DNA from 3 places in the Bradyrhizobium sp. MOS001 genome. Region 2 is predicted to be linked to each of the others. Evidence: predicted binding sites of a transcription regulator. Region 2 holds the regulator's gene; each other region holds the start of a gene.

Region 1 (9,774 bases), on a different contig from region 2:
GTACAGAACGAGACGGGGTGGCCGATAAGTTAGGCGATCGGATGCGAAGATTGCCTGCCAGACCTCCTCCGTGCTGCCCAGAACTCGCGAAACGAAGAGATACATCTTGTCGCGCGGTGCACCGGTCTGGTCGCCCGACTTCGCTGGAAGCTCAGCATAAAGCCACTCGGCTTGCGCGTCATCGCTACTCGTTGTTGCCGTGAATCCTTCACCGAATAGGCGAGCCCGCATGAAGCTGCCAACCTCGATCTCTTCAGTTTGAGCCACGCCATGACGTTGGAGCGGCTGGACGGTTATTGGCTCGTGATAGCCGACCGTCATTTCCGTCGGAGGAGTAAATACAACTGAACCCGGACCAATCTTGTCGACTTGGTTACGGAGGATGGCAGCGGGGTCTATCGGTGCTGGGCGAACTGCCCAGGCTAAGCCGCCTGTGCAAAGCGCCCAGACAGCAACAGCTATCGAAACAAGCGGTCCTTTGGGCATTGCCGGCCCCCGGCGCTCACGATCCGTGCGAAAAGAGCATTCCAGGGTTGTATGTTCAATGAAATGTTTCACACTTTGCGCGCGGCATAAGTGCACGCGGTCGGGCGCCGAATTGTTCCTCCGCGGACCTAAGCGCGTGGGCTACGATGCAAAGGCCCCAACCGCTTGGAGACTATCCGTTTTTTGACCGGACATTGGCGCGATGTCGACGCGGCCGTCATCGATGAAGCGCGTTGAGCCTTGCCAGCGCAAGAGGGTGTCAGCGCTGGATGATGTGCGCGATGGTTAAAATCCGAAGAACTCACTTTGAGCACAATTGGTCCGCTGCGCTGTCTCGGAAGCGGACTTTCCATCCGGCCCTCTGTGAGTGCAAACCCTAGCTTGCGCCAAACGCCTTGAAGGTGATGATGGTGAGGGTGTCCTGGATGCCCGGCAGCACCTGCACCTTCTCGTTGATGAAGTGGCCGATGTCGGTGTCCTTGTCGACGTAGAACTTCACCAGCAAATCGTAATGGCCGGCCGTGGAGTAGATCTCGGAGGCGATCTCGGCTTCGGCAAGCGCGTTGGCGACCGTGTAGGACTGGCCGAGCTTGCATTTGATCTGGACGAAAAAAGGAACCATTGCAGTCACTCCGAAGCATATCTGGCGGCTAATAGGCCAAAACCGGCCGGATTTAGCAAGCGAACTTGCGGGCGACCGGGGTGCGCGCTAGGACGGGGCGATGGCCTCAAAAACGCGGAAAATCGCCCCATGACGACGCCTGTGGCGCTCACCATCGCCGGCTCCGATTCGAGCGGCGGCGCCGGCATCCAGGCCGACCTGAAGACCTTTGCCGCGTTCGGCGTCTATGGCGCCTCCGCCATCACGGCGCTGACGGCGCAGAACACAAAAGGCGTCACCGGCATCCACGCGGTGCCCGCCGACTTCGTCACCGCGCAGATCGATGCCGTGTTTTCCGATCTCGAGGTCGGCGCGGTGAAGATCGGCATGGTGGCGCAGGCCGCCAGCATCGATGCGATCGCAGCGGCGCTGTCGCGCTGGATGCCGGGGCATATCGTGCTCGATCCCGTGATGGTCGCAACCTCGGGCGATCGCCTGCTCGCCGCGGAGGCGGTGGAAGCACTGCGCAAGAAACTGATGCCGCTGGCGTCGGTGATCACGCCGAACCTGCCTGAGGCTGCGGCTCTGCTCGACGAGCCCGTCGCTGCAAGCGAGGCCGAGATCGAGAGCCAGGGGCGCCGGCTGCTGGCGCTGGGCTGCCGCGCGGTCCTGATCAAGGGCGGGCACGGCGAGGGCGCCGAAAGCATCGACTATCTCGTCGATGCCGAGAGCACGATCGCGCTTGCGGCGCCGCGGGTCGCCACCCGCAACACCCACGGTACGGGGTGCTCGCTGTCCTCGGCCGTCGCGTCCGGGCTTGCCAGGGGTGAGGATCTGGAGCGCGCCGTGCGGAACGCCAAGGCCTGGATCAGCGCAGCGATCGCGGCCGCCGACCGCTTCAGCGTCGGCCACGGCCACGGGCCGATCCATCATTTCCACAAATTTTACTGATCCGGGCCGCGAGCGCACCGCCCGCGGCGCGCGCGACCGCTGCCGTTAACCTGTTCGGCCATCGGTTCCGGGGTCTTGCGGAGGCGGCTACGGCGTCATGTCGCCTGATTGTCGCATGCGACTGATATTCGCGGGGAGGGCGAGGCAAGGTCTGATTCGTATCTGAGGGTGCCTCAAGGGTTCAATCTGTCATCCCCCTGTCACGGGACATTGGTTACAGGCTGGCGCATGGGAAGTTACGATGTGAGTGACGAGAGCCCTGAAAGGCGCTTTCGCACGTTGTTCATCTCCGACGTTCATCTCGGAGCCCGCGGTTCTCAAGCCGACCTGTTGCTCGACTTCCTGCGCTACCACGATGCCGACACGATCTATCTCGTCGGAGACATCGTCGACGGCTGGGCGCTGAAATCGAGCTGGCACTGGCCGCAGTCGCATAACGACCTGGTCCAGAAGCTGCTGCGCAAGGCGCGCAAGGGCGCCAAGGTCATCTACATTCCCGGCAATCACGACGAATTCCTGCGCAACTATTACGGCACGCATTTCGGCGGCATCGACGTCGTCGAGAACACCGTCCACACCGGCGTGGACGGCAAGCGCTACCTCGTCATCCACGGCGACATCTTCGATCTCGTGGTGCAGAACGCGCGCTGGCTCGCCCACCTCGGCGACAAGGCCTACGACTTCGCGATCCAGATGAATCGCTTCGTCAACTTCTTCCGGCGCATGTTCAAGGTGCCCTATTGGTCGCTGTCGCAATGGGCCAAGCAGAAGGTCAAGAACGCCGTCAACTATATCGGCGCGTTCGAGCAGGCGCTCGCCGCCGAAGCGCGGCGTCACGACGCCGACGGCGTGATCTGCGGCCACATCCACTATGCCGTGATCCGCGACGAGGCCGGCATCCGCTACATGAACTGCGGCGACTGGGTTGAGAGCTGCACGGCGCTGGTCGAGCATGACGACGGTCATTTCGAGATCATCACCTGGGCGGATCAGGCGCGGAAGCCGGCACCGGTCCCGCAGGTCGCAGCAAGGGCCGCTTGATGCGCATCCTGGTCGCGACCGACGCCTGGCACCCGCAAGTCAACGGTGTGGTTCGGACGCTGACCAAGCTCGCAGACGCAGCCAAGGGGTTCGGCGTCGAGTTCACGTTCCTGACGCCGCAATCGTTCCGCACCTTCGCAATGCCGAGCTACCGCGACGTGCGGCTCGCCATGCCGCGGCCGGCGCGAATCGCGAAGCTGATCGAGGAGGCGCGCCCCGACAGCATCCACATCGCGACGGAGGGGCCGATCGGCCTGATGGTCCGCCGCTACTGCCGCCAGCGCAAGCTGCCGTTCACGTCCAGCTTCCACACCCGCTTTCCCGAATATGTCCGCGCCCGCGTGCCGGTTCCGGAATCCCTGATCTGGCGGGCGCTGCGCCGATTTCACGCGCCCAGCCGCGCCGTGATGGCGGCGACGCCTGCGCTCGCCCGCGAGCTTGGTGAACGTGACTTCGACAACGTCGTGCTGTGGCCGCGCGGCGTCGACACCAGCCTGTTCCACCCCCGTGGGATCGACCTCTGCCTGCCGGCGCCGGTGTTTCTCTCGGTCGGCCGGATCGCGGTGGAGAAGAATCTCGAGGCGTTTCTCGATCTCGATCTGCCCGGCACCAAGGTGATCGTCGGCGACGGCCCGGCGCGGGTCGCGCTGGAAGAAGCCTATCCGGATGCGATCTTCCTGGGCGAGAAGCACGGCGAGGCGCTGGCGGCAATCTATGCTGCGGCCGACGTGTTCGTGTTCCCCAGCAAGACCGACACGTTCGGCCTGGTCCTGCTGGAAGCGCTCGCCAGCGGCCTGCCGGTCGCGGCCTTCCCGGTGAAGGGCCCTCGCGACGTGATCGGCGATGCACCGGTCGGCGCCCTCGATCATGATCTGCGCAACGCCTGCTTCGCGGCGCTCGACGTGTCCCGGCAGGACTGCGTCGAATTCGCCGCCAATTACACCTGGGAGGCCTCGGCGAGGGCGTTTGTGGACAGCATCAAGGCGGTTGGCGCGGTGCTTCCTGGCAGGAATGGGGCGGAGCCGGTTAGTTTCGTAGCCTGAAAACCAAGGTTCATCGCGCGCAGGTGTCTTGCCCCGCGCCTCGTCCGGCGCGATAACATCAGGCATGACCGAACATCTCCTCCCAATCGGCCCTGCCGATATCGAAGCAGCAGCACGCGTGATCGCGCCCTTCGCCATCCGCACCCCGCTGTTGTCCTTTCCCGTGCTCAACGAGCGCGTCGGCGCAAAGGTCTTCCTGAAGCCGGAGATGCTCCAGCGCACCGGCTCCTTCAAGTTCCGCGGCGCCTTCAACAAGGTCGCCTCGATCCCGCAGGACAAGCGCGCCGGCGGCGTCGTCGCGTTCTCGTCCGGCAACCACGCCCAGGGCGTCGCGGCGGCTGCAAAGATCCTCGACATGCATGCGACCATCGTGATGCCCGCGGATGCGCCGCTGTCGAAGCGCGAGCGCACCAAATCCTATGGCGCCGAGGTCGTGCTGTATGATCGCGACCGCGACGACCGCGAGGCGATCTCGCGCGGCATCGCCGAGAAGCGCGGCGCGACATTGGTCAGGCCCTATGACGATCCGTTCGTGATCGCGGGGCAGGGCACCGCAGGTCGTGAGATCGCCGAGGACATGGCTGCGCTCGCCCTCAGTCCCGACATCGTGGTGGCACCGGCCTCCGGCGGCGGCCTGATCGCGGGCGTCGCCACGGCCGTCAAGGCGCGCTATCCGCTCGCCGAGATCGTGGTGGCCGAGCCCGAGGCGTTCGACGATCACGGCATTTCGCTGACCGCCGGCCACCGCGAGCCGCATGGGCCTGCGGGCCGCACCATCTGCGATGCGCTGATGGCCCTGATCCCCGGCGAGATGACCTTTGCGATCAACAGCAAGCTCTTGGCGCGCGGCGTGACTGCATCTGACAAGGAAGTCGGCGCGGCGGTGGCGTTTGCCTATCGCGAGCTGAAGCTCGTGGTCGAGCCGGGAGGTGCGGTGGGCCTTGCCGCGTTGCTGGCGGGACGTCTCGACGTCGCCGGGAAGATCGTCGTCATCGTGCTCTCCGGCGGCAATGTCGATGCGGATCTGTTTGCCGAGCTGGTGGCCTGATCTTCTGAGATTTTGACACGACGAAGGGGCAGGGCGTTGCCGCTCTGCCCCTTCTTCGTTTCGCTTGTGGCGATCAGTGCATGAAGCCGCCGCGGCGATTGTTGCCGCCATTATTCGTGCTCGGCGCCTGGTTCATCGACTGGCGGAAGTTGTTGCCGCCGTTGTTGACCATACGGTTGGTCGTATTTAATTGCGGGCGGTTGTTCTGCTGGTTGTTCTGGACCTGCACTTTGTTCACCGGGTTGTTGTTGAGCTTCACGCCGTTGTTGACGCGGATCGGGTTGTTCTGCGTCTGAACGACGGGCTTCGTATCGACAGTCGAGCCACCCTTGCCGACATTCACCGGCATACTCACGATCTTGCCAGGCGTGCCGTTGGTCGTGCCGTTGGCAGTGCCGGTATTGTTGCTGCGGCCGTTCTGCGTATTGTTGGTCGCGGGCAGGGTGACGATCTTGCCAATGCCGCCATTGTTGGTCGCGTTGGTCGGCGCAGGCAGGGTGACGATCTTGCCCGGGGTCTGCGACGGCGTGCCGTTCGGCTGGTTCGGCTGATTGTTGCCGGCCGGCAGGTTGACGATCTGGCCGCCATTGCCGAGCTTGCCGATGACGTTGCTGTCGATCGGCTTCTGCACGACCGGCAGATTGCCATTCATCTGCCCACCGCCATTGCCCTGCTGCATCAGCGGCATGTATTTGGGCTGGCCGAGATTGCCGACCTTGAACGTCGGAGCAATGTTCTGCGGCGCCAGGAACTTGGTCGCCTGCATCAGGGGGATCAGCTTCGGCTGGGTCTGGAGCTTCAGCGCGGATTGCGCATAGGGGCTGTTGCCGTAGCTGTCATAGAAGCTCTTGTAGCCGAGCGGGGAGTTCGCGAGCACCGCCTTGTGCCAGGCCTGCGTGATCAGCAGGTTCGAGAGCAGCCAGCGGATGTGGTCGCACAGCGGGTCATGCGGGTACATCTGGATGAACTCCTGATAGTACTCCGGCCGTCCCTCGGACACGACGTAGTCATAGGCCTGGCGCGTCGAACGGCCCGGCAGGTTGGAGGCCATCTGCACGACAGGCGCATTCACCGGGGCGCGGGTGGCGGCAACAGCGGTGTCGCCGAAGAAGGTGAAGTCCGAGGTCAGCGACGAGCTTTCCCACGGGATCTGCGCGCCGCTGGTGGTCTGGTTCACTTCCAGACGCACGCGCTTGAACAGCTGCTCGATCGGCACGTTGGGTTCGCGCGCGACGTTGAGGAAGGCCTGGGTGTAGGGGCTGTGGCCGTTGGTGCCGTCCTGTGCTTCCGCACCCGGCGCGGTCGAGTAGCCCACGATCGAGCCGTTCGGCGCATCGACGATGGCGAGGCCGCGGCCGGCGTCGTTGACATCAGGGAACGGATTGTTGCGGCAGGCATCGAGGATGACGATGCGCATGCGGCTCGGGATCGTCTCCAGCGTCGACATCACGTCGACGAGGCGCACCGAGTTGCTCACGAGCTCGGTGGGGTTCGAAACTTTCGCATCGACGGGGACGAGATAGTTCTCGCCGGCGAGCTGCACGCCGTGACCGGCGTAGTAGACCATGGCGACAGTGTTCGGACCCCGCGCGGAAACCTTGGCGGAAAAGTCCTGGACGACGCGGAGCATGTCGTTCTGGGTCAGGTCGGTCGCGGCAACCACCTCGAAGCCGGCGGAGTTCAGGAACTGCGCCATCGACTCTGCGTCATTGTCGGGGTTTTGGAGCTGCGGCGCGTTCTTGTAGTTGGAATTGCCGATCACCAGCGCCACGCGCTGTTCCGGGCCTTGCAGCGCGGTCGGGGCAGGCTGGACCGGGGCGACCTGCGCGGAACCAGGGCCGCAGGCAAAGCCGAACAGGCTTCCCACGAGGCTAGCCGTCATCAGGAAAGGCTTTAGGCGGAACATGGCGTGCTCCTTTGGCACTCATCTCGATGCGAGATTGGTTGCGAGGAAGCTTGGCCGCGTTCGAGCCCGTGGTCCGTGATCGCAATCACCATGATGAGCTGCGTGATCTGAATCACGCTTGGAACCTGCTATGGTGAACGGCCGATGACCGGCCGCGCCGGTTCGGCCCGCGAAAGACCCGCTCTACGATTTCGATCCCGATCCGGTGCGCGTGATGGCGCCGGTCGACGATCCCGATTGCGTCCCCGACGTGCAGCGCGCGGTGCTGGCGGAGATCGAACGCGCGGCCGGCGGCGCCGTCAGCCCCGGCAAGCTCTCGCGCTCGGAATTCTATCGCGCGGCGTCGGCGGGGTTCGGTGTCGTGCAGGTCGGCGACAGCAGGGGCTATGGCTGCTTCCTGATCCGCAAGGGCGTGATCTATAGAGCCCCTTCCGATGGGATCGGAACGGGGCTCCAGATTCTTGTTTGACGCGTTTTCTTGACGCGAACCGGTATCCACTTCTTCGCTTGAAAACGCGCTAGCCGCGACCGATGAGATGGATCGCCGAACGCCAGGCGTGCTGCGACAACGCCTCGAGGTTGCGAACCGCCTCGACGCGAAGGAGGGCAGAGTCTGCGGTCAGTGTTCCATTGGCCACCGCACCAAGCGTCGCGCTGCGGTGGATGCGCAGCATTTCACGGAGTTGTGTCGTACAACGCTCGAACTCGGCGATGGCCTCGTCGGGCGGGTCGGCGCGGGGACCAGCCAAGATGTCGCCGGCATGCGAGGCGGGCGCGAAGTGCGTCGATCCGCGGGGCGGCGCCGCGACGCCGCGCGCAATCGCGGCGGCGCTCCGCATGACCTCGGCACATAGCTCTCCGGCGCGGATGTCCTCCGGCCCGCCTGCCACCGAGCCGAAATTGTTTCCTCCACTTGCGAGGTCCGTCAGTCGAGATGCGTGGTCGAGTGCGTGCAGCGTGCTCGTGAGACGCCGTTGCTCGTCGTCGGTGTCGGGTGGCCCGGCCACATCCGACAGGAATATTTGCGCCTGGCTCACGGCATCGGCCGCTTCCTGCACGGAGACGGTGTCCTTTCCCAGCCGTATCGGTGCAGCGCGGGCCGCCAGTTTCGCCTCGACCGAACTGCACACCGTCAAGAGCACGCGCGCGATCGTGCGCCGTACCGCCTCGACGGCCACGATCGGGGTCTCAAGCGCCGAAGGATCGAGACATCGCGTCAGCGGCGAGCCGCGCTCGGGCAGGATCCGTTCGACCAGCCGCGTAAACGGGTTGATCAGCGGGAGCAGGACCGCGACGCCGACGACGTTGAAGGCTGTGTGGTACCCGGCCAGCAGCGTGACGCCGTCGATCGTGTCCGAGGCGCGCAGCAGCAAGGGCGTTACGACGGGAAAAGCTACCAGCGCGATGAGCGCGGCGATCAGCTTGAAAAGAACGTAGGCGATGGCCAACCGCTTCGCGGTGGCGCTCGCGCCGATCGCGGCGAGCGCGGAACTCGTCGCCGTTCCGATGTTCTGGCCGATGATCAACGCGCAGGCCTGGTCCAACCCGATTGCGCCTGCGAAATAGCCGGACAAGGTCACTGCGATGGCGGCCGTCGACGATTGCATCAGCGCGGTCATGACCAATCCGATCACCACCAGCGCCAGCACGCCGAGCAGGCCCGACCACCATGACGTCCCGGGACTGCCGAGGACCGCGGGCAGGTCCGCCGGGTGCAAACGTTCCGCCAGCCCGCCCATGCCCTGCTGCAGGGTCGTCAGCCCGAACAGCACGAGTCCAAATCCCGCGAGCGCGGCACCGGCGCCGGAAACTCGCCCTCGGCCGAGAAGCTTGGTCAACGCGCCGACGAAGATCATCGGCAACGCCGCGGCCGTTAGCGAGACACGGACGCCGATCAGCGCGACCAGCCAGCCGGTCCCCGTGGTGCCGATATTCGCGCCGAAGACCAGGCTCAACCCTTGCTGGAACGTCAGCAGGCCGGCGCTGACAAGACCGATCGTCGTCATCGTCGTTGCGCTGGAGGACTGCACCAGCAGCGTGACGATGGCTCCCCAAAATGAGCCAAGCAGCGGCGTCGATGCCGCCTTGCCGAGCACCCCGCGCAGCGCGGAGCCGGCCAGCGTCTTCAGGCCCTCCGTCATCACGGTCATGCCGAGCAGGAAGAGACCTACCCCGCCGAGCGTCGAGATCGCCGTGGACATGCATGCTCCTCGCGACAATGCACCACGAATAGCGAAGCAGACAGTACAGCAACAAAGCCCCGATGGGTCGGATCAATCGTTACGCGATCGTCTGCCATCACCCCACTCGGGAGGGGCATCGTCAGCCGCGGGAGGTCATCAGATCGGAAGGCCAGCCGATCCGGACGAGAAGGCCGTCAGGTCCGTTGATGCCGACCTCATACATCCCCCATTCGCGGTGGCGCAGCACGCCGCCCGGCCGGATGATCAGATCGTCCACGCGTGCGGCAATGGCCTCGACGTCGGGCGTGTGAATGAAGACGCCGAAGGGATTGTGCTCGGGCACGCGCCACGGGCCATCGCCGGCTTGCGTGAGATGCACCTCGCAGCCCCACCCCCTCATGATCACGTAGCCGGCGTCACCGCCCGCGCGCGTGAAGCCAAGACGCTCCCAGAACGGTATAGCAGCGGCAACATCGTTGCTCGGAATGATGGCGAAGGCGCCGACGGGCGGGGTT
Region 2 (9,774 bases):
GGCCAAGGCAGTCATGGACCTGTTTCGCCAGCTCTGGCCCGCGGGACGGGCTGAACAGGTCGAACTGACCCTGATCATTCCACTGCCGCATGATCGCGAAACGGTCGAACAGCGGGATGTCATGCTCCTGCGCCACCACCCGCATATTGTCGAGATAGGGCGGCACCGAGATCATGGTTTCGGTACGCGGGCTGTACTGCAAGTTCATCAACACGACGTCAGCCCCTGCTTTTTGCAGCGCGGAAACCCCTTCGGTTACCGCCCCGCGAAAATCATCGGGATCAATCGCTCGGATAGCATCCACAGTCCCGGTCTGCCAGATGACCAAAGTAGGCCTTTTTGCTTCCATCAGCTTAACGAAGGTGGCGGCCGCCTCCTCGGCCGTCTTCTTGCTCTGTATTTCTACGGAGACGTGCACGGTCTCCGACGGCAGCAGCCTGTCCTGCAGGATGGCCTGCATGCGCGCCGGATAGGAGCTGTCCTCCGAGGCCGGAATCGTGGTCGAACGGCTGCCGATGACGAGGATTTCGAGCGGTTTGCCGGCCTTGATGGCATCGGCGACCCTCGGAAGCTGGCTTTCAGTGGTGAGCAGATAGGATGGCAATTCGCAGGCCGGGGGCGCGGCCGGAGCAGCCGGCACGGCATCGCCCGCGCGCGCCAGGGGCGCGGCGAGGTTACCGCACAGCAGGACCAGGCTCAGGAGAACCTTCGCCTTCATCAGCCCCCTCCCGCCAGATCGGCGTTGCCGACGGCGTTTTTGGTTTTCGCACCGCTCTTGTCAGCCACGCGCTTGTACCACGAAATCACCCATGCAACGCCCCACATGATCAGGATTCCGGAGAGACTAATCAGCGCATGCATGGCTGCGCCGCCGGAGACTTCGGCCAGGATGAAATGGCCGGCGAAGGCGAGGAAGACGCCGAGACAAAAGATCTCGAGGGAATGCTGGCCGCAGAGGATCAGCGGCCGCAGCCAGGGCGATTTCAGGCCCGGCCATTCCCGGGGCAGGAAGCGAACGGTGAGCGCGGCGAACGCCAGGAAATGCGTGAAGCGCAGCACGTCGAGATCGGCCTTGTCGATCGGATACATCCACTGCTCGAGCCGCCTCGGCATGAAGTGGGAGAGCTGCGGCACATACCAGGTCAGCGTCACGTAGAACGCCGCGACGAGATAGGCGATCGATATCCACATCGTGACGCGGGACGCCAGGATGCGCGACATGCGTCGCGCACCTCCGAGCGCACACCATGCACCGAATACGAAAAGCAATTGCCAGGCGAAGGGATTGAACGCCCAGAAGCCGTTCGGATAGGCCGACAGATAGAGGTCGTATTCCCAGGTCACCGCGTAGAGCACGACCGAGAGGCCGAGCGTCACGTCGGGCCGCCATTTCATCAGCCACAAGATCAAGGGCAGCGCCAGCATCAGCACGATATAGAGCGGCAGCACGTCCATGTTGACCGGACGAAAGCGCAGCAGCAGCGCCTGCACGATCGTGACATCGGGCTGCTTGAGGAAATCCATGATGCCCATCTCTTCGGTGTAGAGCGGGTTCTCGAACCTGGTCGCAACGTAGGAGATTTCGGCGAGGAAGATCGTGAACAGAAAGACGTGGGCGACATAGATCTGCCAGACGCGCCGCAGGATGCGCGCGGTGGCGACGACGAAGCCGCTTTCGAGCATGGCACGACCGTAGACGAACGCCGCGGTGTAGCCGGAGATGAAGATGAAGATCTCGGTGGCGTCGCTGAAGCCGTAATTGCGGATCGTGAACCAGGTCAAAAGGCTCGGCGGCAGATGGTCGACGAAGATCAGCCACAGCGCGAGCCCGCGGAACAGGTCGAGCCGGAGCTCGCGCTCGCCGATGGCGGGCAGCGTGATGGCCGGCGCGGCGGAGCGCGGCTTCGCCTCCGCAGGTCTGGCCTCCGCAGGCTTGCCGGTTCCCGCGATCGTCGATCCCGTCACTTGGTCGGCAATGGTCATCGGGGGTTCGAAACCCTTCCGCAAATCGCGACGTGTCATGGAGTGTACAGGTCCGGCCGTCGTCTCGCAAAGCGGCCGGATCACATTGGGTCTACTTCCTCGGCAATTCTGGCGGCACGATGTCACCAAAACCGCCTGCGGGCGTTGGTTCCCGGCCGGGTTTTCGTTATGATGGCCGCCATGTATCGCGCCGTGACCCGCCAGATCGAAGTGACCGTCGAGCCGAACTTTGTTCCGGAGCAGTCGTCGGCTGACCGCTCCCGCTATTTCTGGTCCTACACCATCGTCATCACCAATTCCGGCGACGAAACCGTGCAGCTGAAGACGCGGCACTGGATCATCACCGACGCCACCGGCCGCCAGCAGGAGGTCAGGGGCGAGGGCGTCGTCGGCGAGCAGCCGACCCTGGCTCCCGGCGAGCGCTTCGAATACACCTCCGGCGTGCCGCTCGCGACCGCCTCGGGCTTCATGACCGGCCGCTACCAGATGGTCAGTGAAAGCGGCGAACGCTTCGAGATCGACGTGCCGACGTTCTCGCTGGACAGCCCGGACAACAAGCGGGTGTTGAATTAGCCCGGTGCCGTAGGCGCCGTAGGGTGGGCAAAGGCGCAAAGCGCCGTGCCCACCATTCCAAACGTGGCGCATAAGATAGTGGGCACGCTGCGCTTTGCCCACCCTACGACTGGATTGCTTCGCTGCGCGCGCAACGACGGAGGATGCGACGCCTACGCGTCTTCCACGCCGGCCTCGTGCGGCGTGAACTGGTACACCGACGAGCAGAACTCGCAGGTCACGACGACCTTGTCGTCCTTGACCATGGCGGCGCGGTCGTCGGGCGAGAAGCTCTTCAACATCGCACCAACCGCGTCGCGCGAGCAGGAGCATTGCGCCTTCAGCACCAGCGGATTGAACACGCGCACGCCACGCTCGTGGAACAGGCGGAACAGCAGCCGCTCGCCGGAGAGTTCGGGGTCGATCAGCTCGACGTCCTCGACGGTCTCGACCAGCGAACGCGCCTCGACCCAGGCGTCGTCTTCGGCGACAGCATGCACCTCCGCGCCTTCGGGCGCATCGCCGGGATGCAAATCGGCCTGCCGCGCGCGCTCGGGCGCCTTCGGCAGGAACTGCATCAGCATGCCGCCGGCGCGCCAGCGATGCTTGCCGCCGTCGTTCGAGCGCCACTCCTCGCCGACCGCGAGACGCACGCGCGTCGGGATCTGCTCGGAGCGCAGGAAATATTCGTGGGCGGCATCTTCCAGGCTGCCGCCGTCGAGCGCGACCAGACCCTGGTAGCGGCTCATGTCGGGACCCTGGTCGATGGTCATGGCGAGATGACCGTTACCGAGAAGCGTGCCGGAATCTTTTGTCTCGCCGAGGCGCTCGGCATCGTAGCGCGCATAGGCGCGCAGGCGATCCGGCGCCATGTAGTCGACGACCAGGAACGACACCGGACCGTCGGTCTGGGCCTGGAGGATGAAGCGGCCCTCGAACTTCAGCGCCGAGCCGAGCAGCGTCGTCAGCACGATGGCCTCGCCGAGCAGCTTGCCCACGGCAGCGGGATAATCGTGCTTGGTCAGGATCTCGTCGAGCGCGGGACCGAGCCGCACGAGGCGGCCGCGCACGTCGAGTGCGTCGACCTCGTAAGGCAGCACGGCGTCATCGATGGGAACCGCTGATGGTGCGCGAACCGGGCCTTCAGGCCCGGTATTCATGTCAGGGGATTGGGAAACCATGGCGCTTTATCTGGGGTCGATGGAGGAAAATGGAAGAGGGCTCAAGGGTGGTGTGTTCCGGATGCACTTATGATCGCTCAGGATCCTGCAAATTCGATGTCGTCCCGGCGCGCGCAAAGCGCTGATACGGGACCCATAGCCACAGGATTACGCGATAGCCCGCGTAGCCCGGATGGAGCGTAGCCCAATCCGGGACCACTCCAACTGCGGACACAAACCCGGATTTCGCTGCGCTCCATCCGGGCTACAAGTGAGATTACTTCACCGCGTCAAAGCACCAGGCCAGAATGCCCTTCTGCGCATGCAGGCGGTTTTCGGCCTCGTCGAACACGACCGATTGCGGGCCGTCGATCACTTCGTCGGTGACCTCCTCGCCGCGATGGGCGGGCAGGCAATGCATGAACAGCGCATCGGGCTTGGCCAGCGACATCAGCTTCGAATTGACCTGATAGGGCTTGAGCACGTTGTGACGGTGCTCACCTTCCTTGTCGCCCATCGACACCCAGGTGTCGGTGACGACGCAGTCGGCCCCCTTCACGGCGGCCTCGGGATCGGTGCCGAGCACGATCGGCGCGCCGGTGGCCTTGATGAAGTCCCGCATTACCTTTTTCGGCGCAAGCTCCGGCGGCGTCGCGACATTGAGCTTGAACTTGAAGCGCTCGGCGGCATGCGCCCAGGACGCCAGCACGTTGTTGTCGTCGCCGGTCCAGGCCACCGTCCTGCCCTCGATCGGGCCGCGATGCTCTTCGTAGGTCATGAGGTCGGCCATCACCTGGCAAGGGTGCGAGCGCCGTGTCAGGCCGTTGATGACGGGCACCGTCGCATATTCCGCCAGCTCCAGCAGGGCCTCGTGATTGAGGATGCGGATCATGATGGCGTCGACATAGCGCGACAGCACGCGCGCCGTGTCGGCGATGGTCTCGCCGCGGCCGAGCTGCATCTCGGCGCCGGTCAGCATGATGGGCTCGCCGCCGAGCTGGCGCATGGCGACGTCGAACGAGACGCGGGTGCGCGTGGAGGGACGCTCGAAGATCATCGCCAGCGTCTTGCCTTCCAGCGGCTTCACCGGCTGGTGCGCTTTCTGCTTCGCCTTCATGGCGGAGGAGGCCGCGAGCATGCTCTTGAGCTCCGACAACGGGAGCTCGTTGATATCCAGAAAGTGCTTCGGGGACTTGCTCATCAGCTCGCCGCCCGCTTGGTCTGACTGGACGAGATCGCGGCGCAGGCGCGCTCGAGCCGCCCGACGCTGTCCTCGATTTCGGCTTCGGTGACGATCAAGGGCGGCAGGAAGCGCACGACATTGTCGCCGGCGCCGACCGTGAGCAATTTTTCGTTGCGCAATGCCGCGCCGAGATCGCCTGATGGCACCACGGCCTTGATGCCGATCAGAAGGCCTTCGCCGCGCACTTCGCTGACGATGTCAGGATAACGATCGATCACGGAGGCGAGCTTCTGCTTGAGCAGCAGCGACATCTTCTGCACGTGATCGAAGAAGCCGGGCTTGAGCATGACGTCGAGGACGGCGTTGGCAGCCGAGATCGCGAGCGGATTGCCGCCGAAGGTCGAGCCGTGCGAGCCGGGCCCCATGCCGGCAGCCGCGTCCGCGGTCGCCAGCACCGCGCCGATCGGGAAGCCGCCACCGAGCGCTTTGGCCAGCGACATCACGTCAGGCGTGACGCCGGTGCGGCGATGCGCGAACAGATCGCCGGTGCGGCCCATGCCGGTCTGCACCTCGTCGAACGCGAGCAGCAGGCCCTTCTCATCGCAGAGCTGGCGCAACGCCCTCAGGAAGGCGGGCGTTGCCGAACGCACGCCACCCTCGCCCTGGATCGGCTCGATCAGGATGCCGGCGGTCTGCGGACCGATCGCCTTCTTGACGGCGTCGATATCGCCATGCGGGACCTGGTCGAAGCCGTCCATCGGCGGGCCAAACCCTTCGAGATATTTTGCCGAACCGGTCGCGGCGAGCGTTGCCAGCGTGCGGCCGTGGAAGGCGCCTTCGAAGGTGATGATGCGGTAACGTTCCGGATGACCCTTGGAGAAGTGATGATGGCGGACGAGCTTGATCACACCTTCCAGCGCTTCGGCGCCGGAATTGCAGAAGAACACGAAGTCCGCGAAGCTTTCGTTGCACAGACGCGCGGCGAGCTTCTCGCCGTCCGGGCTCTGGAACAGGTTCGACATGTGCCAGAGTTTGGTGGCCTGCTCTTGCAACGCTTTGACCAACGCAGGGTGAGCATGGCCGAGCGCATTCACCGCCACGCCCGAGGTGAAATCGAGATAGCGATCGCCATTGGTCGCAATCAGCCAGCAGCCTTCACCGCGCTCGAAACCGAGGTCGGACCTGGCGAAAACGGGGAGCAAATGCGGCGCTGCGCTGTTAGTCATGACGATCACTTGAATGTTGCGGACGGCGTGAGCGTGCATTGCGCAACGCACCATTGACCGGCCCGGAAAACGAAACGTGCCGCCTTTTAAGGGCGGCACGCGAGACTATCTTATGCCTGGTGAAACCGGTGTCAATGCCGCCCGGAAAGCCTCGCGAAACGCAGAATCCGTAGTCTTGCGGTGGCGATTTTGCGTATTTCCGCCACGGAACATGTGGAAGCGAGTCGGCGGACTCTTGCGCGTGAGTCACGCCATATTGTAGCGTTTGGCTTGTCAGATACGACATCTCGTGCAGCAGTTCTGATCCTCTAAGTCCTCATGTACCGGCGTAAGCGTTCGGGCGCATCTGGTGCGCCCGGCGAGCCTTAAGGGATTCTGGCGGCACGGGTTTTTCGAAGCTTAGGCATTCGCCGTGCGGCCGCCAGGATGGCAGGCGCCGGCGAAGGAAAGGGTGCAATGACCGTTTTGACCTGGTCGGATGATCGCGTCGAGCAGCTGAAAAAGCTCTGGGAGGCCGGGCTTTCGGCCAGCCAGATCGCCGCTGAACTCGGCAATGTGACCCGCAATGCCGTAATCGGCAAAGTGCACCGGCTCGGCCTGTCGGGCCGCGCCAAGAGCCCTTCATCGGCAGCGCCGCGGCCGCGCAAGGCACGCCCCGCCCAGCACATGATGCGGGTGACCCGCCCGATCGCGCGCGGCAACACCGCGCTGGCGCAAGCCTTCGAAGTCGAGGTCGAGGCCGAACCGGTCACCTACGACAACGTCGTGCCGATGAGCCAGCGGCTGTCGCTGCTGGAGCTGAACGAGGCCACCTGCCACTGGCCGGTCGGCGATCCCTCGAGCCCGGATTTCTTCTTCTGCGGCGGCAAGGCGCTCTCCGGCCTGCCCTACTGCGCCCAGCACTCGCGCGTGGCGTATCAGCCCGCGGCCGATCGCCGGCGCGCGCCGGCGAAGCCGGGTCCGCGCTGAGGTATCGGATTAGCTGACTACGAAGACGGCGCCGTCACGCGATGACGGCTCAACTCACTCGGTGTCGTCCCTGCGAACGCAGGGACCCATAATCCCGGCGCGTAGTTATTGCGCGGGATGATCACTCCGAGTCTTCGCCAAACCACTCCCTGTGGTTATGGGTCCCTGCGTTCGCAGGGACGACATCGAGGATGCGGTGGCAGCCCGCTAAATCACGTCTGCCACAGCAACCCCTTACGCTTGCTCCGCCTTCGCAAAGCGATCGTCCAGTGCGTAGCCCGCGCCGCGGACGGTGCGGATCGGGTCCTGCTCGCGGCCGAGATTGAGCAGCTTGCGCAGGCGCCCGATATGGACGTCGACGGTGCGCTCGTCGATGTAGATGTCACGGCCCCAGACGCTGTCGAGCAGCTGCTCGCGCGAGAACACGCGGCCGGGATGCTCCAGGAAGAACTCCAGCAGGCGATATTCGGTCGGGCCGAGATCGATCGGCCGGCCCGAGCGCGCCACGCGACGCTTGTCGCGGTCGAGCTCGATGTCGCCATAGGCGAGCACGGTGGCGAGCCGCTCGGGGCTGGCGCGCCTGAGCAGGCCCTTCACGCGTGCCAGCAGCTCCGGGACCGAGAACGGCTTGACGATGTAGTCGTCGGCGCCGGTCGCAAGGCCCCGCACCCGCTCGCTCTCCTCGCCGCGCGCGGTGAGCATGATGATCGGGAGCTGCTTGGTCTCGGGCCGGGTGCGCAGCCGCCGGCACAGCTCGATGCCGGAGAGGCCCGGCAGCATCCAGTCGAGCACGATCAAATCGGGGATGTGCTCCTTGAGGCGGGTGTCGGCATCGTCGCCGCGCATCACCGTCTCGACGTCATAGCCGTCGCCTTCGAGGTTGTAGCGGAGAAGCTCGGTGAGAGCTTCCTCGTCCTCAACCACCATAATGCGTGCGCCCATGGTGTTCGTCGCTCCTTAAGTGTTCGGGACCGTCGTGGCGAAGGTCGTCATGTCGCCCTTCGGCCGCTTGTCGGTGATCGCCTGGCCCTCGATCATGTAGAACACGGTCTCGGCGATGTTGGTGGCGTGGTCACCGATGCGCTCGATGTTCTTGGCGCAGAACATCAGATGGATGCAGAACGAGATGTTGCGCGGATCCTCCATCATGTAGGTGAGGAGCTCGCGGAACAGCGAGGTGCAGATGGCGTCGACTTCCTCGTCGCCCTTCCACACCGCCATTGCCGCCGGCAGATCGTGCGCGGCATAGGCGTCCAGCACCGACTTGACCTGTTGCTGCACGAGGTCGGTCATGTGCTCCAGACCGCGGAACAGCTTGAGCGGATGGAAATCCGTCTCCAGCGCCGCGACGCGCTTGCCCATGTTCTTGGCGAGGTCGCCGATCCGCTCGAGATCGGTCGCGACGCGCATGGCGCCGACGATCTCGCGCAGATCCACCGCCATCGGCTGGCGGCGCGCGATGGTGAGAACGGCGCGCTCCTCGATCTTCTTCTGGAGCGCGTCGAGCTCGGCGTCGATGGTCACGACGCGCTGGCCGAGCGCGACGTCGCGGCGGATCAGCGCGTCGACGGAATCGACGATCATGCGCTCGGCGATGCCGCCCATCTCGGCGACCAGGCGCGTGAGTTCCTGGAGGTCGGTGTCGAAGGCCTTTGCGGTATGTTCAGAACCCATGTTCCGTCTCCTCAGCCGAACCGGCCGGTGATGTAATCCTGCGTGCGCCGGTCGGTCGGCGACGTGAAGATCTTGCTGGTGTCGTCGAACTCGATCAGCTCGCCGAGATACATGAAGGCGGTCTTGTCGGAGACGCGCGCCGCCTGCTGCATGTTGTGGGTGACGATCGCGATCGTGTAGTTCTCGGACAGCTCCTGGATCAGCTCCTCGACCTTGGCGGTCGAGATCGGGTCGAGCGCCGAGCAGGGCTCGTCGAACAAGATCACCTCGGGCCGCACCGCGACCGTGCGGGCGATGCAGAGGCGCTGCTGCTGGCCGCCGGAGAGCGACAGGCCGGAGGCGTTGAGCTTGTCCTTGACCTCGTTCCACAGCGCGCCGCCGCGCAGCGCCTTCTCGACGCGGTCGTCCATCTCGGACTTCGAGATCTTCTCATAGAGACGGATGCCGAAGGCGATGTTTTCGTAGATCGTCATCGGGAACGGCGTCGGCTTCTGGAACACCATGCCGACGCGGGCGCGCAGCAAATTGAGGTCCAGCTTGGGGTCGAGGACGTTGGTCTGGTCGAGCATGAGCTGACCGGTGACGCGCTGGCCCGGATAGAGGTCGTACATCCGATTGAAGATGCGCAGCAGGGTCGACTTGCCGCAGCCAGACGGGCCGATGAACGCCGTGACGCGGTTGGTGCCGAGCGCCAGATTGATGTTCTTCAGCGCGTGGTGCTCGCCGTAATAGAAATTGAGGTTGCGCACCGTCACCTTGGCCGGAGCTTCGGGCAGCACCGGCGCCTGGGGCAAACCACCGGCCGCGCTCATCGATACGGAAAGATCACTCATTTTGCGGTCCTCTCGGCGCTCAGAATGCGCGCGCCAATATTCAGGGCAAGAACGGTCAGGGTGATGAGCAGCGCGCCGCTCCAGGCGAGCTGCTTCCAGTAGGCGTAGGGGCTCTGCACGAAATTGTTGATGGTGACCGGCAGGTTCGCCATCGTCTTGTTCAGACCCAGGCTGAAGAACTGGTTCGACAGCGC
Region 3 (9,774 bases), on a different contig from region 2:
ACACGTGGCGGGTGCAGTTCCGGGCCGCGGGTGCTGATCCCGCGGTACGTGCCCGGGGGGCGATCTGGCTCGATCCATGGAGTGGCGCAGTGGTGCACGATCGCACTTCGGCCGCGATGTCGATGGGGGATCGCTATCTGGCCGAACAGCTCTGGATCCATAACGGCGCGACGTTCGGGCTGATCGGGCGCCTGCTCGTGTTCGCAACCGGCTTCGCACCTCTCGCCCTGTTCATCAGCGGCGCGATCATGTGGCTCAAGAAGCGTCCAGGGAGAATCAGAACCGGCCAGCGGGTCTAAAGCGCGATGAGATTGGAATGAATCGTTATCGCGCTTTAGGTTGTTGTTTGAGCATGATCCGGAAAACCGCTGCGCACTTTTCCGGATCATGCTCTAGCGCCGCACGATGGAGCCGGAGCGGCCGATCAGGCGGGCGAGGGCGCGGAAGCGGCTGCCGACGCGGTCGGCGACGAGGTCGACGAGCCGGTGCTCGAACACCAGCATCAGATTGCGGCCTTGGCTGCGGAAATGCGTGGCCGGCAGCACACCCGGACGTGCCGCCGAGATCAGATGGGCGACGCGGAACGCCGCGCCCAGCAGACGGGCGCGTTCGAGCTGGGCCGGTGTCAGCAGTTCCTGCATGGTCACCGGCGGCTGGTTTTCCTCGCTCAGGCCCGCATAGCGGTAGAACACGGACAGGCCGACGAAGGCGCGCTCGGTGTGGGTGATTGCGCCGAAATTGCCGTTGACGACCAGGCTCAGCGTCTGCTCGCCGCGATGGTCGGGATGCACGCGCCAGCCGATGTCGGAGAGCAGGCACGCGGTGTGGCGCAAGCGGCGGTCCTCTTCGGTCTCGCGCAGCTTCACCACGCGCGCGAGGCGGTCGGTCCAGGCGATCAGCTCGCGGGCGTGCTTTGCCGAACGCGACAGCAGCTGATTGAGCTCTTCCGCGGCGCAGATCAGCCCGTCCTTGTTGCGCTCGGATTCCGACAGCTTCTCGTGCAAGAGGCCCTCGCGCACGCCGAAGGTCGAGAACACGATGGACTTGGGTTTCGCCACGCGGATGATGTGCTCGAGCACCAGCGCCGCATAGGTGAGGAGCGGGCGCCTGGCATCCGCGACGATCTCGATGTCGGCCAGCATGTCGGCGGCCGCAAGCCGGCGGAGACGACGCGAAAAGTCGAGCGCTTCAGCTGCGGAAATGGAGTAGCCGTGCATTACCTGGAGCGGATAGCCGCTCTGGATGATGTGGATGCGCGCGAGCGCGCGCCAGGTGCCGCCGACGGCGTAGAAGGTGCGGCCGCGGCCGGCGGTGAGCTGCGGCACCTCGTCGAGCTCCTCGCGCACGATGCGGTCGGCGCGCTTGAGCGATTTGTGCGCGAGGTCCTGGAGCGCGAGGCCACCGAGCGGCAGCGTCACGCCGCTGCGCACGCTGTTCTTGCGCACGTCGATCAGCTCGAGCGAGCCGCCACCGAGATCGCCGACAATGCCGTCGGGATGATGGATGCCGGAGATCACGCCGAGCGCCGACAGCCGCGCCTCGCGCGGGCCCGACAGGATCTCGATCTTCACGGCGCAGATGCGCTCGGCTTTCGCGATGAAGTCGGGGCCGTTGGAGGCATCGCGGCAGGCTGCGGTCGCAATCGCAAACACGCGACCGACCTGCATGACGCGGCACAGGGCCCGGAACCGCTTCAGCGAGGTCAGCGCCTTGTCGACGGCATCGGGCGCAAGCAGGCCCGTGCTCTGCACCTCGCGCCCGAGGCCGCACAGCGTCTTCTCGTTGAAGATCGGAATGAGGCTCCGCGTCAGTCCCTCGTAGACGACGAGACGGACCGAGTTGGAACCGATATCGATGACCGCGACGCTCGAGCCGCGCTTACGCGGCCGCTTCACGTCCTCGATCCCGGATCAAGACTGATGACGTTCATTACGGCGCGTGAGACGGCGCGGCGAGGATTCCTTGAGCGACTTTCCACGGCCAGATAGACTCGGATTTGTCATGAAGTAGTTGTGGACGTTGAAAGGCTCCTCGCCCTTCGCGGTCTTCATACGCGTCGAGGACCCGTCCGGCAACAATTGCCAGCTCTGCTCATTGTCCTTCAGATTCGCGACCATGATCTGTTCGAGAACCTGCTGATGCACCGTGGGATTTTGCAGCGGACACAGCACCTCGACGCGGCGGTCGAGGTTGCGTGGCATCATGTCGGCCGAGGAGATATACACAGCCGCTTTCGCGCTCGGCAGGCCCTGGCCCATGCCGAAGCAGTAGATTCGTCCGTGTTCCAGGAAGCGCCCGATGATCGACTTGACGCGGATGTTCTCCGACAGGCCTGGAATGCCGGGCCTGAGGCAGCAGATTCCGCGCACGACGAGCTCGACCTGGACGCCGGCTTGCGAGGCCTCGTAGAGCGCGTCGATGATGTCGGGGTCGACCAGCGCATTCATCTTCATCCAGACCGCGCCGGGGCGGCCATGCCGCGCATGCGCGGTCTCGCCTTGGATGTGCTCGATGATGCGCTTGCGCAACGTCAGCGGAGACACCGCCATCTTTTCCAGATCGCTCGGCGCGGCATAACCGGTGATGAAGTTGAACACGCGCGCCGCGTCGCGGCCGATGGTCGGATCCGAGGTGAAGTAGGAGAGGTCGGTGTAGATACGTGCGGTGACGGGGTGATAATTGCCGGTGCCGGTGTGGACGTAAGTGGTGAGGCCGCCGCCCTCGCGGCGCACCACCATCGAGAGCTTCGCGTGCGTCTTCAGTTCGAGGAAGCCGTAGACGACCTGCACGCCGGCGCGTTCGAGGTCGCGCGCCCAGCGGATGTTGGCTTCCTCGTCGAAGCGCGCCTTCAATTCGATCAGCGCGGTGACGGACTTGCCGGCTTCGGCTGCTTCCGCCAGCGTGCGCACGATCGGCGAGTTGTTGGAGGTGCGGTAGAGCGTCTGCTTGATCGCGACGACATCGGGATCGCGGGCGGCCTGCTGCAGGAACTGCACGACCACGTCGAAGGATTCGTAGGGATGATGGACGACGAGGTCCTTCTGTCGGATCGCGGCAAAGATGTCGCCGCCATGCTCGCGCACGCGCTCGGGATGGCGCGGTACGTAAGGGGTGAATTCGAGATCGGGCCGGTCGAGGCGGGTGAGCTGCGAGAGCTCGTTCATGGCGAGCACGCCGTCGACCAGGAAGACCTCGTCGTCGGCGGCCGACAGCGCATGCTGCACGAAGCTGCGCAGCTCCTCCGGCATCTTGCCGTCGATCTCGAGCCGGATCACCGACCCGCGGCGGCGGCGCTTCAGAGCGGTCTCGAACAGGCGGACGAGGTCTTCGGCTTCTTCCTCGATTTCGAGCTCGGAGTCGCGGATGATGCGGAAGGCGCCCTGGCCGTGGAGATTGTAGCCGGGGAACAGGCGGTTGATGAACAGCCCGGTCGCCTGCTCGAGCGAGATCAGCCGCACGACCTTGCCCTCGGCCGGCAACCGGATGAAGCGGTCGATCTTGCCGGGCATACGAATCAGCGCGTTCATCTGCTTGCCGTCGGCGGCGCGCGTCAGCTGGAGCGCGATGGTGAAGCCGAGGCTCGGAATGAACGGGAAGGGGTGAGCAGGGTCGATCGCGAGCGGGGTCAACAGCGGAAACACGTTGTTGAGGAAGTAGTCCTCGATCCAGGTCCGTTCCGCCTTGGTGACGTCCTTGCCGTCGACCAGCACGATGCCGACGTCGGCCAGCGTGCCGCGCAGGTCGCGCCAGATCGCCTGCTGGTCGGAGGCAAGCTGCGAGACGGTGCGGTTGATCAGCGCGAGCTGCTCGGACGGCGTCAGGCCGTCGGGGCTGCGCTCGGCGATGCCCTCGCGGATCTGGGCCTTGATGCCGGCGACGCGGACCATGAAGAATTCGTCGAGGTTATTCGCTGAAATCGACAGGAATCGCACCCGCTCCAGCATGGGGTGGCTGGGATTGACCGCTTCCTCGAGGACGCGGCGGTTGAAGTGCAGCCAGGAGAGCTCGCGATTGATGAAGCGCTCGGGACTTGAGGCAATCGCCGGCAGGCCCTCGGTCTCCGGGGCTTTTTCTTTAATTTCAACAGCTTGCGCAGAGTCCATCAGAAGTCGATCCATCCAGTTCGCCCCAATTTGCGACTTATGCGCAAAACCGGCGGGAGCATGTGTTAGTCCGATGACGTTTCGATGACATTGATGTTCCGCCGCTGCGCCGCGTCAAGCGGCCTTGGAGCCAGGGCGGAAGGGTCAGGCGTCCCGAAGCAGCTCGGCGGCCAGCGCCCGCGTGACGGGGCGACCGAGGCGCAGGGCCTCGCTGTCGAGCAGCTGCACGGCCTCCCGCGCGGCCGCCGAGGACCGCTCCAGGCGGGTGGCGAGGTAGCTGACCACGCTCTCATCCACGGTGAGCTGGCGGTCGGCACAGAACTTGACGATCAGGCCGCGGAAGAGCTGGTCGTCGGGCGGCAGCAGCGAGATCACAGGCACCGCGCGCAGCCGCGAGCGCAGGTCGCGCAGCTCGATCTCGAGCGACGCCGGTACCTCGCGGCCGGTGAAGAGCAGGTAGGCCCCATCCTCGCGGGCGAGGTTCATCAGATGAAACAGGGCCCGCTCGTCGAACTGTTTTGCCTTGAGATCCTCAACCACCAGCGCGCCGGTGGCGAGCGCGCCCGGGACGTTTTCGGCGGTCAGCCCATTGGCTGTGGTCGAGCGGGCGCCTGAAGCCTCGGCCCAGATCGCGGCGAGATGGCTCTTGCCGCTTCCTTCCGGGCCAGCCAGCCACATGATCCGGTTCGGCCATTCCGGCCAGGCATCGATGAGGGCAAGACCGGCTTCGTTGGCGGGGCCTTCGAGGAAATTATCCCGGCTGAGGCTCTCCGCGTGCGGAAGCGAGAATGCCAATTGTCGGGGATGAACGCGGCCTGCCACGCTTGCTGTGCTCCGTGCCGGCGCGCCGGCTTCGTTTGAAGAGATTCGACGTCATCGAGCGGGAGTTGGCCTTTTGCGGGGCCGCATCCCGGCTCATTTGGCCTCGATCGTGCTACTTGGCTTCGATCGTACTCATGTGCCGCAGCCACTCGACGAGATAGAGCGACACGGAAGAGAGCGTGAAGACCGTGACGAGGCCCATCAGGATCATATCATAGGGCGCCGGTTTGAAGCCGAAGGCCAGGGAGGCCAGCACCAGCGCCGCATAGGCCACCTGGGCGGCGGTGTTGAGCTTCGACACCTTCGACGGCTTCATCTCGACCGGCTTGTCGAACAGCCAGGACACGATCACGGCGGCGACGATCATGATGTCGCGCGACACCACCAGGATCACGATCCAGCGCGGGATGTCGCCCCAGATCCCCAGTGCCAGATAGATCGAGACCAGCAGCGCCTTGTCCGCGAGCGGATCGAGCAGGGCGCCGAGCTCGCTCGTCATGTTGAAGCGCTTGGCGAGGAAGCCGTCGACCGCGTCGCTCACGCCGGCAATGAGGAAGACGGCGAACGCAACCTCCATTTGGCTCGACACGATGGCCCAGACGATGATTGGGACCAGCATGATGCGGCCCAGGGTAATGATATTCGGAATACTCACGCGGCGCTTCCTGGCACCCGGCCTGATCTCGAATCCGGCCCGTTTGAAGGCTGAACCGGTTGATATCTACATAGTATAGGGCGGGGCGCCACGCTTGCCATTGCGCGTCCCCGGAATTCGACGTAACCAGCCGCAAACCCACTGGAAATCGGGCATGACCGACCGCAAAAACGGCCTCACTTACGCCGATTCAGGCGTCGATATCGACGCGGGCAACCGCCTGGTCGATCTGATCAAGCCGATGGTGCGCGCCACCGCGCGGCCCGGCGCCGACGCCGAGATCGGCGGATTCGGCGGCCTGTTCGACCTCAAGGCGGCCGGTTTCAAGGACCCCGTCCTGGTTGCCGCCACCGACGGGGTCGGCACCAAGGTCAAGATTGCGATCGAGACCGGCCTGCATGGCGGGATCGGCATCGACCTCGTCGCCATGAGCGTCAACGACCTCGTGGTGCAGGGCGCCGAGCCGTTGTTCTTCCTCGACTATTTCGCCTGCGGCAAGCTCGACCCGGAGGCGACCGCCTCGATCGTCGCCGGTGTCGCCGAAGGCTGCCGCGAATCCGGCTGCGCCCTGATCGGGGGCGAGACCGCCGAGATGCCCGGCCTCTACAAGGACGGTGACTACGACCTCGGCGGCTTTGCCGTCGGCGCCGCCGAGCGCGGTACCTTGTTGCCGCGCAAGGACATCGCCGCGGGGGATGCCGTGATTGGCCTTGCCTCGTCCGGCGTGCACTCCAACGGCTTCTCGCTGGTGCGCAAGATCGTCGAGCAGTCCGGCCTCAGCTTCGAGGCGCCGGCCCCGTTCGCGCCGGTCATGACGCTCGGCGGCGCGCTGCTGACGCCGACGCGGCTCTACGTCAAATCCTGCCTGCGTGCGATCCGAGAGACCGGCGCGGTGAAGGGGCTTGCCCACATCACCGGCGGCGGTTTCACCGACAACATTCCACGCGTGCTGCCGAGCCATCTTGGCGTCGGCATCGATCTGGCGCGCCTGCCGGTGCTGCCAGTGTTCAAATGGCTGGCTGCCCAAGCCGGCATCGCCGAGCTCGAGATGCTGCGCACCTTCAACTGCGGCATCGGCATGATCGCGATCGTCGAGCCCGACAAGGTCGATCAGGTCGTGCAGGTCTTCAGCGATGCCGGTGAGACGGTGGCGCAGCTTGGTACCGTGATTCCGGCCGAGGGCGAGCATCGTGTCGTCTATAACGGCCACCTCGACCTGGCACCGTGATGACTGGCGCTGTGATGAAGCGGCGCGTCGCCATCCTGATCTCCGGCCGCGGCTCCAACATGTCCGCGCTGATCAGGGCCGCTGCTGCACCGGATTTTCCGGCGGAAATCTCGCTCGTCATCTCGAACAAGGCCGACGCTCTAGGGCTCGAACGCGCCAAGGCGAGCGGCGTGAACACGCTGGTGATCGAGAGCAAACCGTTCGGCAAGGACCGGGCCGGCTTCGAAAAGCTGCTGCAGGCCGCGCTCGACCAGCACGGCATCGAGCTGATCTGTCTCGGTGGCTTCATGCGCCTGTTCACGGCCGAGTTCACCAAGGCCTGGTACGGTCGGATGCTCAACATCCATCCCTCGCTGCTGCCGTCGTTCCCGGGTTTGGACCCGCACGGTCAGGCTTTGCGCGCCGGCGTCAAACTGTCTGGTGCGACAGTGCACTTCGTCATCCCCGAGACCGATGCCGGCCCGATCGTGATGCAGGGCGCGGTTCCCGTCAGCGACCACGACACGGGCGCTACGCTGTCGGAGCGCATTCTCGAGGTGGAGCATCGCATCTATCCCGAAGCGCTGCGGCTGCTTGCGACCGGCAAGGTTCGGATCGAGGGCGATGTGTGCAGGACGGACGGAAGCGGGCCCTCGGAGAATTTCCTGGTATCGCCGGTGGTGCGCTGAAGCGCCGTCGCACCGTGTTTCGTCTTCGCAAACAAAATCCCCCGGCAGAGCCGGGGGCATCGTCACGATCTCTCGCGCGAGGCTTTGAGAGAAATCAGGAGACCTTGAGGTTCTCCGCGGATGCTTTGCCGCGGTTCTCCACGAGGTCGTATTCAACCACCTGGTTCTCATTAAGGGTCGAGAGTCCGGCACGCTCGACGGCCGAGATATGGACGAACACGTCCTTATCGCTGCCGTTCGGCTTGATGAACCCATAGCCCTTGGTCGGGTTGAACCATTTGACGGTGCCCTTTTGCGGCATCGCTCATCTCCTCCACTAGATACAAAAAAGACGCAGCCGCAGTTTCGCGTGCCACGCCACAAACGGGCTTCCGGTAGTCTGTTCGAGTCTCAATGTCGCGAAACGCACAGCCGAGCGGCCAATTCCGATTGTGTCCAATATTGCAACATGAAATTCGCGCGTTAGCAAGCGGTGCACGGCTTTCAAGATCGCGGCGGGTGTCGCTGTCTGCTATTTGCGACCTGTGGCAAGGGAACCACAATCGAGGCAATAGCCCCGCTCCAGCGCGCCAACCGGTTGACCCTGCGTGGCAGTTCGGCACAAATCGCCGCAAGCGCGCGCCGTTCGTGTTGCATTTTTGCGCTCCGCCACTTTGCTTCGGGATTGGTCGTTATGCGCTGCGCCCTGCAGCTCTCCGGGACACGGCAGACGGTCGGGCTGGGCCGTGTCCGCCGGATCGCGGCTGCGCTCGTCATGGCGTTTGGACTCGTCGTGATGATGTCGGCGACATCAGCGTTTGCGCAGAGCCCGACGCCCACGCCGACCCCGACCCCGACACCCGCGCCGTCACCGACCCCCATGCCGACCGCGACCAATTACGACCAGTCGGCCGGCAACAGTGCGCTCAATCTTGGCTCCAATTTCCTGGAGCGGCTCGGCAACCAGGCCTCTAGCGGCGTCAACCGTGCATCGCGCACCAATCCCGGTGGGGGCGGCGCCTCGGCGAGCACGGAGGATCCGCTCTACCGCACCTGGTTCGAAGGCTATGGCATCTCGGTCCGGACCGACGCGCAGGGCGATTTCCTTGGCGACAAGCGCAAGACGTTTGGCGGTGTCGCCGGCTTCGGCGCGCGGGTCGCGCCGGGCGTCAATCTCGGCTTCTCCTTCGACCAGAGCCATACCGACATCGACGTGCCGCTGGCGCTCCAATCGGCGACGCTCGACCTGACGCAAATCGGTTTCAACGGCTCGGTCGACAAGGGACCGTGGACCTGGGCGTTCGCGGTGGTGCACGGTTTCGGCAAGGTCCGTTCCAGCAGGGACACCGGCGTTGGTCTTGCGACCGCGGGTTATCGTGCTGCGATCGACGGTGGCCTGACCGAGATCAGCTACTACTGGACCAAGGACCAGATGCGCATCGTGCCCAAGGGCGCGCTCGAATATGTGCGCGCCACCAGCGCTGCGTTCCAGGAGGCCGGAGGGCTCGATCCATTGAACGTCGGCTCCTCGGCACTCTCACGCGCACGCGTAATGATCGGCGCGGAGATCGGGCGCTACTTCATCTACGACCAGAAGATCCTGGACCTGTCGGCCTACGGCAAGTTCGTCGACAATTTCTACCAGAACCTGGGATCGGTGCAGGTCAGCCTGGGCACCCAGAGCATCGTCGTTCCCGGCATCGGGGAGAGCCGTTACGGCATGGATGCCGGCGCCTCGGCCTCGCTCAGCCTCACCAGCGTCGCGCGGCTCTACATCAACTATGATGGTAAGTTCCGCAACGAGCTGACGTCGCACCAAGGCACGGTCGGCTTCGAATACAGATGGTGAGGGCGAAGTGCCCCCTTCGCCTAAGTTGGCGTTGCCGCGACATAACCCGTTAGCCCAAAGCCCTCGCGCGCGGCCGTCATCATTGGCACCAGCGCATTCGGATGGATGAACTCGTCGCGGAAGCAGGGATAGGTCTTGGCATCGAAGATCTTCTTCAGCCAGTCGACCACGATCTTGTGGCGCTCGGAGTTGCGGAATTCCTTGTGATAGGTGAGCCAGAGATCGGCGTGGTGGCTGACACCGAGATCGACGGCAACGAGCGGTGCGCCGAGCGCGATCGACACGGTCGGCAGGAAGCCGATGCCGGCGCCGCGCTCCACCGCATAGAGCACGCCGACCGAGGAGTTGGTCTTGATCCCGACGATGCCTTCGAGCGACTTCAGTCCAAGCACGCGGGCGTAGGCGCCGTCGTCGACCTGCGGCGCGCTCTGCTTGATGATGCGATGGTTCTTCAACTCGGCGAGGGACGC

The links. Region 2 encodes PhoB, which activates phosphate uptake and scavenging genes when phosphate is short. Its sites were predicted from a motif close to TGTCATNNANCTGTCAT; they were not measured.
Region 1: the regulator PhoB is predicted to act here: its motif matches at 2,226-2,242, upstream of CT676_RS10075 (UDP-2,3-diacylglucosamine diphosphatase).
Region 3: the regulator PhoB is predicted to act here: its motif matches at 4,177-4,193, upstream of CT676_RS21255 (RNA degradosome polyphosphate kinase).

The regions. Positions count from the first base shown of each region.
Region 1 covers NZ_SPVJ01000005.1:149,997-159,770, forward strand. The annotation lists gene CT676_RS10060 (neutral zinc metallopeptidase) at 1-486, opposite strand, end outside; gene CT676_RS10065 (Lrp/AsnC family transcriptional regulator) at 863-1,108, opposite strand; gene thiD (bifunctional hydroxymethylpyrimidine kinase/phosphomethylpyrimidine kinase) at 1,238-2,038, shown strand; gene CT676_RS10075 (UDP-2,3-diacylglucosamine diphosphatase) at 2,267-3,079, shown strand; gene CT676_RS10080 (glycosyltransferase family 1 protein) at 3,079-4,122, shown strand; gene CT676_RS10085 (threonine/serine dehydratase) at 4,187-5,170, shown strand; gene CT676_RS10090 (caspase family protein) at 5,244-7,076, opposite strand; gene CT676_RS10095 (RbsD/FucU domain-containing protein) at 7,291-7,545, shown strand; gene CT676_RS10100 (Na/Pi symporter) at 7,595-9,277, opposite strand; gene CT676_RS10105 (VOC family protein) at 9,399-9,774, opposite strand, start outside.
Region 2 covers NZ_SPVJ01000015.1:52,178-61,951, forward strand. The annotation lists gene CT676_RS20140 (lipolytic enzyme) at 1-718, opposite strand, end outside; gene CT676_RS20145 (OpgC domain-containing protein) at 718-1,983, opposite strand; gene apaG (Co2+/Mg2+ efflux protein ApaG) at 2,164-2,556, shown strand; gene CT676_RS20155 (Hsp33 family molecular chaperone) at 2,709-3,716, opposite strand; gene argF (ornithine carbamoyltransferase) at 3,973-4,896, opposite strand; gene CT676_RS20165 (aspartate aminotransferase family protein) at 4,896-6,104, opposite strand; gene CT676_RS20170 (GcrA family cell cycle regulator) at 6,561-7,073, shown strand; gene phoB (phosphate regulon transcriptional regulator PhoB) at 7,308-8,015, opposite strand; gene phoU (phosphate signaling complex protein PhoU) at 8,031-8,747, opposite strand; gene pstB (phosphate ABC transporter ATP-binding protein PstB) at 8,759-9,580, opposite strand; gene pstA (phosphate ABC transporter permease PstA) at 9,577-9,774, opposite strand, start outside.
Region 3 covers NZ_SPVJ01000016.1:114,740-124,513, forward strand. The annotation lists gene CT676_RS21245 (PepSY-associated TM helix domain-containing protein) at 1-299, shown strand, start outside; gene ppx (exopolyphosphatase) at 393-1,895, opposite strand; gene CT676_RS21255 (RNA degradosome polyphosphate kinase) at 1,911-4,103, opposite strand; gene CT676_RS21260 (DnaA/Hda family protein) at 4,248-4,925, opposite strand; gene CT676_RS21265 (CDP-alcohol phosphatidyltransferase family protein) at 5,038-5,580, opposite strand; gene purM (phosphoribosylformylglycinamidine cyclo-ligase) at 5,735-6,808, shown strand; gene purN (phosphoribosylglycinamide formyltransferase) at 6,823-7,476, shown strand; gene CT676_RS21280 (cold-shock protein) at 7,571-7,777, opposite strand; gene CT676_RS21290 (autotransporter outer membrane beta-barrel domain-containing protein) at 8,150-9,304, shown strand; gene CT676_RS21295 (LysR family transcriptional regulator) at 9,325-9,774, opposite strand, start outside.